DNA from 4 places in the Paenibacillus sp. AK121 genome. Region 3 is predicted to be linked to each of the others. Evidence: riboswitches for the same ligand, from Rfam matches in the RefSeq annotation. Region 3 holds a riboswitch; each other region holds the start of a gene.
What was found. A riboswitch is a leader RNA that binds a small molecule or an ion and turns the genes downstream of it on or off. The one in region 3 is predicted to bind thiamine pyrophosphate.
Positions count from the first base shown of each region.

Region 1: linked by a shared signal. The riboswitch ahead of KSP24_RS22305 (ABC transporter substrate-binding protein) and the one ahead of tenA (thiaminase II) in region 3 are both predicted to bind thiamine pyrophosphate.
Region 2: linked by a shared signal. The riboswitch ahead of thiC (phosphomethylpyrimidine synthase ThiC) and the one ahead of tenA (thiaminase II) in region 3 are both predicted to bind thiamine pyrophosphate.
Region 4: linked by a shared signal. The riboswitch ahead of KSP24_RS06280 (thiamine phosphate synthase) and the one ahead of tenA (thiaminase II) in region 3 are both predicted to bind thiamine pyrophosphate.

Region 1 is NZ_JAHPJM010000016.1:61,819-65,336, reverse strand. Features, by position in the region: gene KSP24_RS22315 (bifunctional 2',3'-cyclic-nucleotide 2'-phosphodiesterase/3'-nucleotidase) at 1-288, opposite strand, end outside; gene KSP24_RS22310 (pyridoxamine 5'-phosphate oxidase family protein) at 506-940, opposite strand; TPP riboswitch at 1,211-1,320, shown strand; gene KSP24_RS22305 (ABC transporter substrate-binding protein) at 1,518-2,561, shown strand; gene KSP24_RS22300 (MTH1187 family thiamine-binding protein) at 3,060-3,353, shown strand; gene KSP24_RS22295 (ABC transporter permease) at 3,350-3,518, shown strand, end outside.
Region 2 is NZ_JAHPJM010000014.1:31,410-34,927, forward strand. Features, by position in the region: gene thiC (phosphomethylpyrimidine synthase ThiC) at 1-1,778, opposite strand, end outside; TPP riboswitch at 1,962-2,073, opposite strand; gene KSP24_RS21010 (IclR family transcriptional regulator) at 2,190-2,933, opposite strand; gene KSP24_RS21015 (alpha/beta hydrolase) at 3,232-3,518, shown strand, end outside.
Region 3 is NZ_JAHPJM010000006.1:92,912-96,429, forward strand. Features, by position in the region: gene KSP24_RS12840 (NAD-dependent malic enzyme) at 1-1,626, shown strand, start outside; TPP riboswitch at 1,697-1,799, shown strand; gene tenA (thiaminase II) at 1,932-2,621, shown strand; gene thiM (hydroxyethylthiazole kinase) at 2,647-3,492, shown strand; gene thiD (bifunctional hydroxymethylpyrimidine kinase/phosphomethylpyrimidine kinase) at 3,489-3,518, shown strand, end outside.
Region 4 is NZ_JAHPJM010000003.1:8,412-11,929, reverse strand. Features, by position in the region: gene KSP24_RS06285 (ABC-F family ATP-binding cassette domain-containing protein) at 1-1,212, shown strand, start outside; TPP riboswitch at 1,298-1,406, shown strand; gene KSP24_RS06280 (thiamine phosphate synthase) at 1,736-2,329, shown strand; gene thiO (glycine oxidase ThiO) at 2,387-3,518, shown strand, end outside.

The sequences.
Region 1 (3,518 bases), on a different contig from region 3:
CAGCAAATCACCGTTATCGAACAGCATGCTGTTTCTTGTTTCACTACGAGCCTGTTGGATCAAGCCTGCTGTCCTAATCAAGCCATATTCATTGGTTTCCTTGTCCGAATAGTAATCATAGTTCATCAGCGCCCCATGAATATCCGTTGTCTCCATGATCCGCAAATTCACCGTAGCGCTATAGCGAGAGTCGCTAGCTGCCCAGGATGGAGCGGCTGAAAACACCAGCAGGCTACAAGCTACAACTACTGCTGTAAACCCTTTAAACCAATTTTTACGAAATAACAAAATATACCCCTCCTCATTAAGGTGTATGCCTCATATACATACTTTTGCACATATATGTAAGCTTTGAACCCACCATTCCTATTTTAATCCAACGCCAGACAAAAGAGTAGTCATTTGCTTAAAATATTTATGAAAAAATAATTATTTTTCGCATAAAAAAAGCCAGTAAATCTCCTGAAAAGGTTGGAAATTTACTGGCTTGTCTGTTATATTGTTTCTATTTCGTCCACACCTGGCGCTCCGTTTGTTGACCAACGTACTCAATACGAGTCGGATTGACGTCTAAAATGACATAATCGGGATCATCAGGTCCGGAAAACCACTTTTTCAGAGAATCATTCCACACTTGTTTGCGTAACCCCTCATCAGCTGTAACCTGGACGGTAGCCTCCACTTCCAAGACTTCCTTTGTACCACCCACTTCATAACCCAGCAGCAGATAAGCATTCGGATTGTTCTTTAGCTCTTCCACTTTATGTGTTTTGCGATCCGTCGCCAGATGAATGTTCATTCCATCGTTAAAAAGGGCCATATAGCGCACTTTCGGTTTTCCGCCCTCTACCGTACCTAACGAGCAAAATTTGTTGTTATCCAAAGCCTTCACAATGGCTTGTTCCAGCTGACTGCGATCCAATGTATCCGTTTTACCCACAGTACAACAACTCCTTTTTACGAATTAGAATTCTATAGAGTCTATGCCACTTGGCACCAGCTCTCCTAAACATACAGTGTAGCTGTTCTGAAAATAACATGACCAGAACAGATCTGAATGATTCATGTTCATTTTCAGATCAAAGCTCACAGTAAAAGTGTACCCTGTCATTCGGCATATGAACCGTGAGCGCTTCCTTAAAGCTGGACAGACCCGCCTTCAAGGCATATAATCGTCGTAGTAAACCCGAATAAACGAACCCATTAAACCATACAATGCCAGGGGTGCTGGAATCGGCCGGCTGAGAGTGTGTCCCAAGACACTGACCCTTACAACCTGATCTGGGTAATGCCAGCGTAGGAATGCTTAAGCAAGATGTGCCTTTTTATTAAAACAGGACATCCCTTACTTTGGTATATACAAGCGCAAGCGTCCCGGAATCCCGGGACGCTTTTTTTGTTGAAGATGAAGTTGTTGGAAAGATAGCATTCCGGCAGATGTTATTTTTGTGAAAATGGGGAACATAAGCTGTCTGATTGGACGGATAACGGGTAATTAAAAAGGAGAGAACACAACGATGAAGCGCATGAAAATGTTAAGCCTGGGTCTAATCAGTCTGTGGCTCATGGCTCTGACTCTGACCGCTTGCGGCGGCAATCCCCCTATATCTCAAAAGGAGGCTCCTGCTGCCGACACTTCAACGTCTACCTCGGCAAAGGGGCTCAAAGATGTTAAAGTCGTGCTCGACTGGACACCCAATACGAATCACACAGGACTCTATGTCGCCAAGGACAAAGGATTTTACGAAAAAGCAGGCTTGAATGTCCAAATTGTTCAACCAGGCTCAGGCGGAGCCGACCAAATGGTTGCTTCGAATGCTGCACCTTTTGGTATCAGCTATCAAGAAGGCGTCACTCAGGCTCGCATCCAAGGCGTGCCGCTCGTATCCATCGCTGCGGTGATTCAGCATAACACCTCTGGCTTCGCAGCCCCGGTAGACCGCGGAATTAAAAGCCCGAAAGATTTCGAGGGTAAAAGCTACGGCGGCTGGGGTTCTCCTGTAGAAGAAGCGGTCATGAAATCCATCATGGATTCAGACCAAGGTGATGTGAGCAAAGTGAAGATCGTCAATATGGGCAATGCAGACTATTTTACAGCTGTGAAGCGGGATATTGACTTCGCCTGGATTTTCTACGCATGGACCGGGATTGAGGCCAAGCTTCGAGGTGAGCCATTGGATATGCTATATGTAAAAGATTATTCCAAAAACCTCGATTACTATACACCTGTAATTGTGAGCAATGAACAGACGATAAAAAATGATCCTGACCTAGTCAAAGCGTTCATGGACGCTACCGCGCAAGGCTATGAATACACTATCGCCCATCCAGAAGAAGCGGCAGATATCTTAAGTAAAGCTGTGCCGGAGCTGGACAAAAAACTGGTACTTGCTAGTCAAAAATGGCTAAGCCCGCGTTATCAGGACGATGCCGCGCAATGGGGCGTACAAAAAGCGGAGGTATGGAAAAACTACTCGGACTGGATGTATGAACGCAAGCTGCTCAACAAACCTTTGGAAGTCGATAAGGCCTTCACAAACGACTTCTTGCCCAAGCGTTGATCATTTTGTAAAAACACTAAATAAGACTCGACTTAAGAAGTGAACGAAGCGCCACTACGCGGACGGATGGTGCTTTCCATCGCCACCGCCTTCAGATTTCCCGAATAAAGCCTCAGCAGGGTAGAAATCGGGGGGCAAAAAAAAGCGACCGCTTTGCTTGTACAGCACCATTCCGTGCACTTCGTTCTCGTTCCTCTTGGTTTATTCTTTAGTCTCATCTTATCTAAAGCGCAAAAACAGATGCGCTTATGTGTAAAAATGCAACCCAATCTATCAAAAAACTAAAGTGCTTTTAAGGCGGTTGGCAGCGGAGCGGTTCATTTGAATCTGAAGAAACGAAGTGGTCGCCTTTGCTGTTGGATTCTTACCTTTAAAGTTTATTCAAAGAATCCCACGGCAACAGCGATCGTAAGATCAAATGAAACGCGAAGCGGTCTCCCCACCTTAAACCAATTTATTTCCCAATACTACTCCAAATAAAGGACAGGTGAAATTCGCATGGCTAACACATTGCTCAGTATTCAAGTCATCCCTAAAACTCCTAATAACGAAGACTCTTATCCATATGTAGACAAGGCGATTGAAGTCATCCAGCGTTCCGGCGTCAAGTATCAAGTGAATCCATTGGACACTACAATGGAGGGCGAATTGGACGAATTGCTGAAAGTCGTCAAAGACATGCATGAGGCCTTGACGGAAGCTGGAAGTCCCAGCGTCATTTCACAGATCAAAATCGCACATAACCCACAGGGCATCAGCATGAACAAGCTGACCGAGAAGTATCGCCCATGAATCCGAAAGGCAAGAACGCATCCTGGTGGAAAAGCGTATGGCCGCCCCTTGTGGCGGTCCTCTTCTTTTTAGCGGCTTGGCAGGGAGCGGTTAACTATTTACATATTGAATCCTGGCTCCTGCCAGCTCCATCCCTAATCGTACAAGAGGGCATGGCGCAAGCGG
Region 2 (3,518 bases), on a different contig from region 3:
CGCATCCCGGCGACGACGGCTTCCTCGGTATTCAGTCCCTTATCTGCCGCATAGGCACGAATGTCCTGTGTGATACGCATACTGCAAAACTTAGGACCGCACATCGAGCAAAAGTGTGCTTCCTTGGCCCCCTCTGCCGGTAGTGTTTCATCATGGTAGGACAAGGCCCGCTCAGGGTCAAGCGAAAGATTGAACTGATCGCGCCAGCGGAATTCAAAACGCGCCTTGGACAAAGCATCGTCCCGCTGCTGTGCACGTGGATGGCCCTTCGCCAGATCGGCAGCATGTGCGGCAATTTTGTAGGTAATAACTCCCTCGCGGACATCATCCTTGTTCGGCAGACCCAAGTGCTCCTTCGGCGTAACATAGCACAGCATGGACGTCCCGAACCAACCGATCATGGCCGCCCCGATAGCTGAGGTAATATGATCATATCCTGGTGCGATATCCGTCGTCAGCGGCCCTAAAGTATAAAAGGGAGCCTCCTTACAAATTTCCATTTGTAAATCCACATTCTCCTTGATTTTGTGCATAGGGACATGTCCCGGCCCTTCAATCATGACCTGGACATCATGCTTCCATGCGATTTGCGTTAGCTCGCCCAACGTCTCCAGCTCTGCAAATTGTGCTTCATCATTCGCATCATAGATACTACCCGGACGCAGACCATCCCCGAGAGAAAAGGCCACATCGTAGGTTTTCATAATTTCACAGATTTCTTCAAAATGCGTATACAAAAAGTTCTCCTGATGGTGCGCAAGGCACCAGGCTGCCATAATCGACCCGCCCCGGGATACAATTCCCGTCATTCTATTCGCCGTCATCGGTATATATCGCAGCAATACTCCCGCATGAATTGTAAAATAGTCCACTCCTTGCTCCGCCTGCTCAATCAGTGTGTCTCGATACAACTCCCACGTCAGCTTCTCTGCTTCGCCGTTCACCTTTTCCAGTGCCTGATATAGCGGCACCGTCCCAATCGGTACGGGTGAATTCCTAATAATCCATTCGCGTGTCGTATGGATATTACGGCCTGTGGACAGGTCCATGACGGTGTCTGAGCCCCAGCGTACAGCCCAGGTCATCTTCTCCACTTCCTCCTCGATGGAGGACGTAACCGCGGAATTTCCAATGTTTGCATTGATCTTCACGTGAAAATGGCGCCCTATGACCATGGGCTCGCTTTCCGGGTGATTGATATTTGAAGGTAAAATGGCTCGTCCAGCCGCCAACTCCTGCCGCACAAACTCGGGCTCCACTCCTTCACGGATCGCCGCAAATTCCATTTCAGGCGTAATGATCCCTTGCCGCGCATAATGCATTTGCGTCACAGTGCGTCCTTGTGAAGCCCGTAGCGGACGGTTGGTCACGCCGGGAAATTCCACTGTTTCCCGTTTGGAGCCGGGTTTCAGTCCATTATCCTCCGGCTTGACGGCGCGGCCGTCGTAAGCCTCCACATCCCCCCGTTCCAGTGCCCAAGCTCGCCGTAATGGTGGCAAGCCCTGACGAATATCCACCTGATAGGCTTCATCTGTCATCGGACCGCTGGTATCGTACACACGCAGTGGCTCATGATACTCTATTCCCTGCGGCGTATGTGTGGGATGCAGTGCGATTTCACGCTCTGGCACGGCAATGTCCGGCCGAGAACCTTGAATATACACCTTGCGGCTCCCTGGGAAAGAATTAACCCTACTGGCTTGCTCCGTACTTGTCTTCTCTACTGCTGTTGATTTCACTCCTGTTTCTTTTGTTCCTTCGGTTTCCATCGATTTCATGGTCCATTCCTCCCGTATCGTTGAAGTGACACACCGATCCGGAACCATTCCGAGGGTGGCGCTGATCTATGCAAAAAAGCCGGTTCCCTAGGGAACCGGCTAATCAAACGAGGCAGCTATCCAGACAGTGCGCACATGGAATAAAACCCTATGCGTCACCGCAGACAGCAGCTGCGTATACATTTCAATGGCCGATTACTTCCCTACGCTGGTATGATCCAGATCAGGTGCAAAGGGTCCGGAATCTTGCCCGATTCCATCTCAGCCCGCATTACAGGCTCCCCCAGTAACTGTGATACTTTCTATTCACATGAATTGGCGGCTATAACAGACATCCGCCATCTCTATCAGACTACTTTAAATTTATAGCTTTGGCAACCCTTGTATGATTTCCTTTTGTATTGATTACTGTTACGGGAGCATAAGCCCCATTTCCTTAGCTGCTTCGATCAAAACCGGAGCAAAATCATGCAGCGTCTCGGGTGCAAGTCGACTGACCGGGCCGGATACAGATAAAGCCGCCGCGACCTGTCCCTTTCGGTTCACAATAGGCGCGGCCACAGCCGCAGCTCCTGGCTCACGTTCTTCATAGCTAGTCGCATACCCCTTCTCACGAATGTCCTGCAGCTGGGCTTTATATACCTCAGGATCTACCGAGGGAGGCCATTCTTCACTGCTTAGCAGTACCTCCAGCTCCTGTGGCGGCATAAAGGCCGCCAGCACCTTGCTGGAGGCTCCCACAGCCAGCGGCATACGCGCTCCCACGGGAGCAACCCTGCGGATCGCCTGATTGCTCTGCACGGCTTGTATGCGAATACGCATGCTTCCATCCCGCAGGTACAAGCTGACCGTCTCCCCTAAGCGATCACGCAGTCCTTCCATTGCAGGCTGTAACAACACCGCCGGCTCATCGCTTTGGGACAGATGCGTCGACAGCTCCCATATGCGAAAACCAAGCCGATATTTTTCCGTTTCGGTATTCCGAACGACAAATCCCCGATCCTCTAGCGTAGTCAAAAGACGATGAACGGTGCTTTTATGTAGACCAATTTGGGAGGCAATCTCCGTTAGACCAAGATCAGATTCTGCGGTAAAACACAGCAGTATATCAAGTGCACGCTCTACAGCGCGGACGGTTAATTTACGGTCTTCCATCGTGAACCGCTCCTCTTGTATCCATATTCGTTTCACACTATGAAACATGGTTACATAAATTATATAGAATAGTCGCGGCTACTGTAAACCGATGTTTTTGTGACAACCATATTACAGAACAAGAACAAACATCGACAATTCTTTGCATCATTTTTACTTTTCCGGTTCAGACGTTGACTTTGGATAATACCCATCATACGATAATAGGTATCTATACGGACATACCCTACTATTTTCAAGTGGAATTATACCTAAATTTTATGATTCGAAGATCAATTCTATATAAGGAGGCTCTTACATGATTTCGACATCCCAGCGCAACGCTCAGCTACAGACCGCTGTTCAGGAGCCGTCCACCCCACTCTTTAATCCCCGTATGCTGCGGTTCAAGCACGTTGTGATTGCTCTGCTGCTGTCGGTCGTATTTTTCCTGTTGTTTTGTTTTATTGCCTTGCATGCTTACATCGCCTGGGTGCTTACGAATCCCACCGTCGCGCCATTATACTCTAATCCGATGCAGGCCAAAGGTATGCCTTATGAGGAAGTCAGCTTCCCAGCCAAGGATGGTAGCCGCATGGTACAAGG
Region 3 (3,518 bases):
TTTACAGAAGAAGAACGCAAAGAACTGGGCCTGGAAGGAATTCTTCCTCCCACTGTCCTTTCATTGGAGAAACAGAGCGTTCGGGCATATCAGCAATTCTTGGCACAACCCACCATGCTGCGTAAAAATGCCTCACTTAACGACCTTCACAATCGAAATATCGTACTCTACTATCGACTGCTAACCGACCATTTGAGTGAAATGCTGCCCGTAGTCTACACACCGACTGTAGGAACCGCCATTCAAGAATACAGCCATGAGTACAACCGCCCTGGGGGCGTATATTTATCGATAGATAATCCGAACGGTATTGGACAGGCGTTTTATAATACCGGTTTGAGTAGTGAGGATGTTGACCTGATCGTCGTGACGGATTCGGAAAGTATTTTGGGGATTGGTGACTGGGGTGTCGGGGGAATTAACATTGCTATTGGCAAACTCGCTGTATATACAGCTGCGGCAGGCATTCACCCCGGGCGGGTGCTGCCCATTGTACTGGATGTCGGCACGAATAACGAGAAGCTGCTGAATGATCCCCTGTACATCGGAAACCGCCATAAACGAGTTCGCGGGGAAGCCTATAATCAATTTATTGATACCTTTATCAGCAAAACGTTAACACAATTCCCGAAGGCGCTTTTGCATTGGGAGGATGTGGGTAGCGTGAACGCACGACACATTATAGGGAAGTACGGTCAAAACATTCTCACCTTCAATGATGATATCCAGGGCACAGGAGCAGTGACATTAGCTGCGATTGTTTCGGCGGTAGGTGTCACCAAAACTCCGCTACGTGAACAAAAAATACTTGTCTTTGGTCCAGGGGCAGCAGGAATCGGTAACGCCGACCAAATACGGGGTGCAATGATCGAGGACGGGCTTCCTGAAGAAGATTCATTCAAGGCATTTTGGGCCTATGATTATCGTGGACTATTAACAGACGATATGGAAGATGTACTGGATTATCAGAAACCATATGTGCGTAAAAAGGAAGAAATCAGCTCATGGGCCCGATCGGAAGATGATAAAATACCGTTGCTGGAGGTCATTCGTCAGGTAAAACCCACAATCTTGATTGGAACTTCCGGTGTAGCGGGTGCCTTTTCTGAGGAGATTATCAAGGAAATGGCAAAGCATGTGGAACGGCCGATCATTATGCCCATGTCTAATCCTACCAACCTTGCTGAAGCGGTACCTGAAGATTTGATACGGTGGACTGATGGCAAAGCATTGATTGCTACTGGAAGTCCCTTCGACCCCGTCACCTATAACGGTACGAAGTTTGAAATTGGACAGGCGAATAATGCCTTTGTCTTCCCGGGGCTAGGTCTGGGCGCAATTGTGGTCAAGGCCAAAAGAATTACCCCTTCTATGTTTACCGCAGCAGCTGATGCCGTTGCCAACGCCGTAGATTCGAATGAACTTGGCGGTGCACTGCTGCCCCATATCCGAAAATTACGTGATGTTTCGTTCGCGGTTGCGGTTGCGGTAGCGAAAGCTGCAATTCAGGATCAGGTAGCTCAGGCACACATTTCAGATATTGAACAAGCCATTCGGGATGCGATGTGGAAACCGGAATATGTAAGGGTCAAAGCCGTGGAAAGTGTAATCCAGCACCCTCATTAATCCTTGACCGGAATCAAAGCAGTTTGACATAACCTAGGAACGAATGTACAGTATTAGTCAAAAGAATAGGAAAGTCCACTAGGGGAGCCACTATGGCTGAGACAAGAATGAATCTTGGACCCTTTGAACCTGATCTAGTTCGTACTAGCGTAGGAAAGTGGAGCCTTCGTATATAAGGTTTCAGGTGTTTTGCGCATTGAACCTATGTTGAAGTCGCTCCAGTTTTCGGGGCGGCTTTTTGGTGTTGTTCCGAGAATTGTATCTTACGGGACTTCTTGTTCTCCATTTTTATTGGAGGTGGGGAAATGAGTTTTTCGCAAGAACTTCGTCGGCAGGCGGATGGCATTTTTCAAGCCATTTATGAGCATCCCTTTGTGAGAGGTATTGCTGAAGGAAATTTAACAAGGGAGCAGCTGATTCACTATGTAAAACAAGACTTTGAATATTTGAACGCCTACATGCGGATTTACGGCATCGCGATCTCCAAAAGCACAAGCCGGGAGGATATGGCTGTATTTAACGAACAGATCTCTTTTATTCTCAACAGCGAGGTTCATCCGCATCAAAACTTTTGTGCTATCGCAGGTGTCACCTATGAAGAGATGCAGGGATATCCACTCGCTCCGTCCGCTCATCATTATATCCGCCATATGCTGACAGTCGCACATGAAGGTAGTCTTGGAGAAATCATGGCCGTGCTGCTGCCATGTCCATGGACATATCTTGAGATTGGGCGCAGGCTAATGGATGAGGTAAGACCGGACGAGTCTCATCCATTCTATGAATGGATTTGTTTCTATGGAAACCAGATTGAAGATGTAACATCCAAATATCGCGAGCGTGTGGATGCTTGGGCGAATGTCGCCACGGCTGCCGAGCAAGCTCGGATGATTGAGCATTTTATGCTAAGCTGCCAGCTGGAATATATGTTCTGGGATATGGCTTATAAGCAGGAACAATGGCCCGTCCAGATGCGCGCTACGGTCTTGGAATAATCAGTAGAGATGAGAGAGGATAAACATGATGAGTATATGGGAACAAAGTTATTCGGATCTCCTGACAAAGGTACAAAATAGCAACCCCCTCGTTCATAATATAACCAATGTGGTGGTCACCAACTTTACAGCCAACGGCCTGTATGCGCTGGGCGCTTCCCCGGTGATGGCTTATGCACCCGAGGAAGTAGCAGATATGGCAAAAATAGCGGGCGCCGTCGTGTTAAATATCGGTACGCTGAACCGCGAGCTGGTAGATGCCATGATCATTGCTGGACAATCAGCGAATGCTCATGGTGTTCCAGTTCTGCTGGATCCGGTTGGTGCGGGAGCGACGAGCTTTAGAACCGAGTCAGCACTGCGGATCCTAAAAGAAGTAAAAATCTCACTAGTGCGAGGCAATGCAGCCGAAGTCGCCCATCTAATCGGAGAAGTCCGAGAGATTAAAGGGGTAGATGCAGGCAACAGTGCTGACAGCAGTAATGTCGATCTGGCAGTTCGGGCTGCACAAACGCTCCATACCATGGTTGTCATCACTGGAAAAGAGGACGTCATCACCGATGGGGTCGAAGTACGATTGATTAGTGGCGGAGACGCGCTGCTTACGAAGGTAACCGGAACAGGCTGCCTGCTGACCTCTGTGTTGGGTGCGTTTGCAGCAATTGAACCCAACCTGCTGCTCGCAGGTACAGCAGGTTTGGCATTTTACGGTGCAGCAGCTTCCCGAGCCGCAGCACATACCGCAAAACTGGGGCCAGGCAGCTTCCAGATAGCCTTTCTCGACGAGCTTGCCAAACTACATACTGGTTCCCTGGAGGGGCATGTCACGATCCGTGAAGCTGGAACAAGTACAACAGGTGGTGCGCGATGAGAGACGTGCATGTACCGAGAGCGCTG
Region 4 (3,518 bases), on a different contig from region 3:
GAGTTGGAAGTACTGCTGGAACAGATGGGAGAAATTCAAGAGCAACTGGATATGGGGGATTTTTACCTCATTGATGTGAAGGTTGAAGAAATGGCGAATGGATTAGGTCTCTCTGCCATCGGACTGGATCGGGATGTAGCAGCCCTTAGTGGTGGGCAACGGACAAAGGTGCTGCTTGCGAAGTTGCTGTTGGAAAAGCCAAATGTATTGCTACTGGATGAGCCTACCAACTATTTGGATGTGGAGCATATTGAGTGGCTTACGCGATATTTGAAGGATTATCCCTATGCTTTTATCCTAATTTCACATGATACTGAATTTATGAACCAAGTCGTTAATGTAATCTACCATCTTGAATTTGCTAAGATGACCCGTTATTCAGCTAACTATGAAAAGTTTCTTGAAATGGCGGATCTGAACAAAGCCCAGCATATTGATGCATATGAGAAGCAGCAGGAATATATTAAGAAACAGGAAGATTTTATTCAGCGCAATAAAGCGCGCGCATCTACATCAGGTCGTGCAAAAAGCCGTGAAAAGCAGCTTGATCGGATCGAACGTATTGATAAGCCAGAAGAAGCCGCAAAGCCAACCTTTCAGTTCAAAGAAGCCCGTGCAAGCGGGAAAACAGTTTTTGAGGGTATTGATTTTGAAATTGGCTATACTCATGCCCTTTTGCCTAAAATGTCCATGACGATCGAACGTGGTGAAAAGATCGCAATTGTTGGCTGCAATGGTGTTGGTAAGTCTACGTTACTCAAAACCATTCTGGGGAAAATACCTCCGATCAGCGGAAAAACCTATCAGGGAGATTTCTTGCAGCCCGCTTATTTTGAGCAGGAAGTAAAGGCAGAGAAAATTACACCGATTGACGATGTATGGAATGAATTTCCACATTTAAATCAGCATGAAGTACGAGCGCATTTGGCGCGCTGTGGTTTGAAGAATGAGCATATCACCCGACCTTTGTCTGCGCTTAGTGGTGGAGAACAGGCTAAAGTCCGCCTTTGTAAACTGTTAATGCGTGAGAGTAACTGGGTACTGTTTGATGAGCCCACCAACCACTTGGATGTCAAAGCAAAGGATGAACTCAAACGCGCTTTGAAGGAATACAAAGGGACCGTATTGCTTGTATCCCACGAACCGGACTTTTACGAGGATTGGGTAACCAAAACGTGGAATGTAGAAGAGTGGTCTAGTAAAGTTAACTAAAATCCAGTTCTGACAGATTTCACACAAGGTGGGGTTTGCAGAATTAGGAAAATATGCTAAGCTATCTTTAGCTGATACAATAAAATAGTCACACTAGGGGAGCCGCCCATGCGGCTGAGACGAAATAAATGGATTTCGGACCCTTTGTACCTGATCTGGGTTATGCCAGCGTAGGGAAGTGAGTACTGTACAAACAAGGTAGTAGCTCTTTACTTTTGTTTGCGCAGGAACGATATACGTTTACGGATATAATAGTCCGTTTGATTTTGAACGTTTGTCAAGCCACTTCCTTTGGGAAGTGGCTTTTTGCGTTTCGTTCATCTTCATTTGTTCGAGTTTCCGTAGACGGATTTACATATAATCTCCTTTCATTATTGCTGGTACATGTGGCTGGCTCCGTATGATATTACCCAATATGGAGCTACAACAATATAGATTCAGCTAATACGATTTTTTTATAACACAAGTTCATATTCTTTAGTCCAAGTGAGGTGAAAATGAGATCGAATTACACGTAATTACGATGGAAAGTGTCTCCTGTGTGAATGTACCCCAAGTGGCTGCCGCTATTTGTCCTTATATTCATTATGTACACGCACGTTCGAAACAGAAGGGTGCCTCTGCTTTGCTTTCTTTGACTCGTAGCATGATCAAGCAGGAAGTTCCTTTGCGGCAAATTGTAGTAAATGACCGCGTGGACGTAGCTTTACTTACCTCGGCAGGAGCTGTCCAGCTTCCAGCTAATGGGTTATCTGTGGTGGATGCGAAAAGTCTACTTTCAGAGGGTACACGCTGTGGAGTGTCTGTACATTCCTTGGAGGAGGTGCAGACCGCCGAGCAGGCTGGAGCAGACTATGTACTATTTGGTCATGTATATGAGACCCATTGTAAAGCTGGTCTTGTACCGCGGGGTATAGCACAGCTTGAAAGCATTTGCAGATTGTCGGACATTCCGGTGATAGCGCTGGGAGGCATACAACCCCATCATGTTCCAGAGCTTTATCATGCTGGAGCAAGCGGAATTGCGGTGATGTCTGGTATATGGGAAGCAAAGTCACCCGTTGCAGCAGCGATGGAATATAGGCGAATGGTAGATCTTGTAGTTCACGACCTGTAGCAAGAAAACAAGACGAAGGGAAAGCAGAATGCTTACTGGAGAGGAGACACGGAACATATGTCAAAGACACATACAGAGAAAAAAGCGATAGGACACGCTGAATGCTTGGTCATAGGCGGAGGTGTGATCGGCAGTTCCATTGCTTATCATGTGGCTAAGGAGGGACGTAGTACGATCATGCTGGAACGATGGATCCCTGGTGAGGGAGCATCAGGAGCAGCGGTGGGAATGCTGGCAGCGGAAAGTGAAGAGTTTGCAGACCTTGAGCTGGCACGATTTGCCCGTACAAGTCGAGATGCATTCCCTGACCTTGTCTGTGATTTGGAACGTTTATCGGGTATTTCAGTGGACTTTCGTACAGGAGGATTTGTGACCCCATTTCGTTCGGAAGCAGAGGGCCAAAAACGCTGGAATGCTGCGAATATGCGAGAGGATGATCGTCCCATTTGGTGGGATGCCAAGGAGTTGGCCCGACGGATTCCGGGCTTGGCAGATCAAGTAATTGGGGCTATCTACCGATCAAAGGAGACACAAGTGTCTCCTGTCCAGCTTTGCCGTGCTTATGCAGGGGCAGCTGCGGTGCTGGGAGCAACAATATGGTCTGGAACTCAAGCTGAGGAACTGGTCATACAGGATGGTCGAGTTTGTGGTGTGCGAACGGATAGTGGATTTTTTTCCTGCGATCAGGTCGTGATTGCCGCAGGCTTGGACAGCTTGAAATTGCTAGAACAAATTGGGTTTGATTATCCACTATACCCGGTCAAGGGCGAAGCGGTAGCAGTCTCCTCGAAGGATCATCCGTTGGATTATACCATTTATGCTGACGATATTTACCTCGTGCCTAAACAGAATAACGAGCTTTGGATTGGTGCCACAAGTCTTCCGCATCAATATGACAAAGAGGTGACCGTAGGAGGCTTAAAGGGGTTGTTAGCACGTGCATCTGCCTGGTTACCGCGTGTACAGGAAGCTTCTTTTGTACGTGCATGGGCAGGCTTGCGTCCGCAGGCGGCTGCGGAGCGTCCTTTCATTGGGCCTGTTCCTGGAGTAGAGGGCGTCTATGCTGCAGTCGGGCATTATCGCAACGGTGTCCTGCTTAGTGATGCGACTGGGCGAGCGATGGCAGCTATGCTTAAAGGGGCTGGTGCAGCTGGACTTGGAATAAGTAAATTTTCTTCTGAACTTTTCA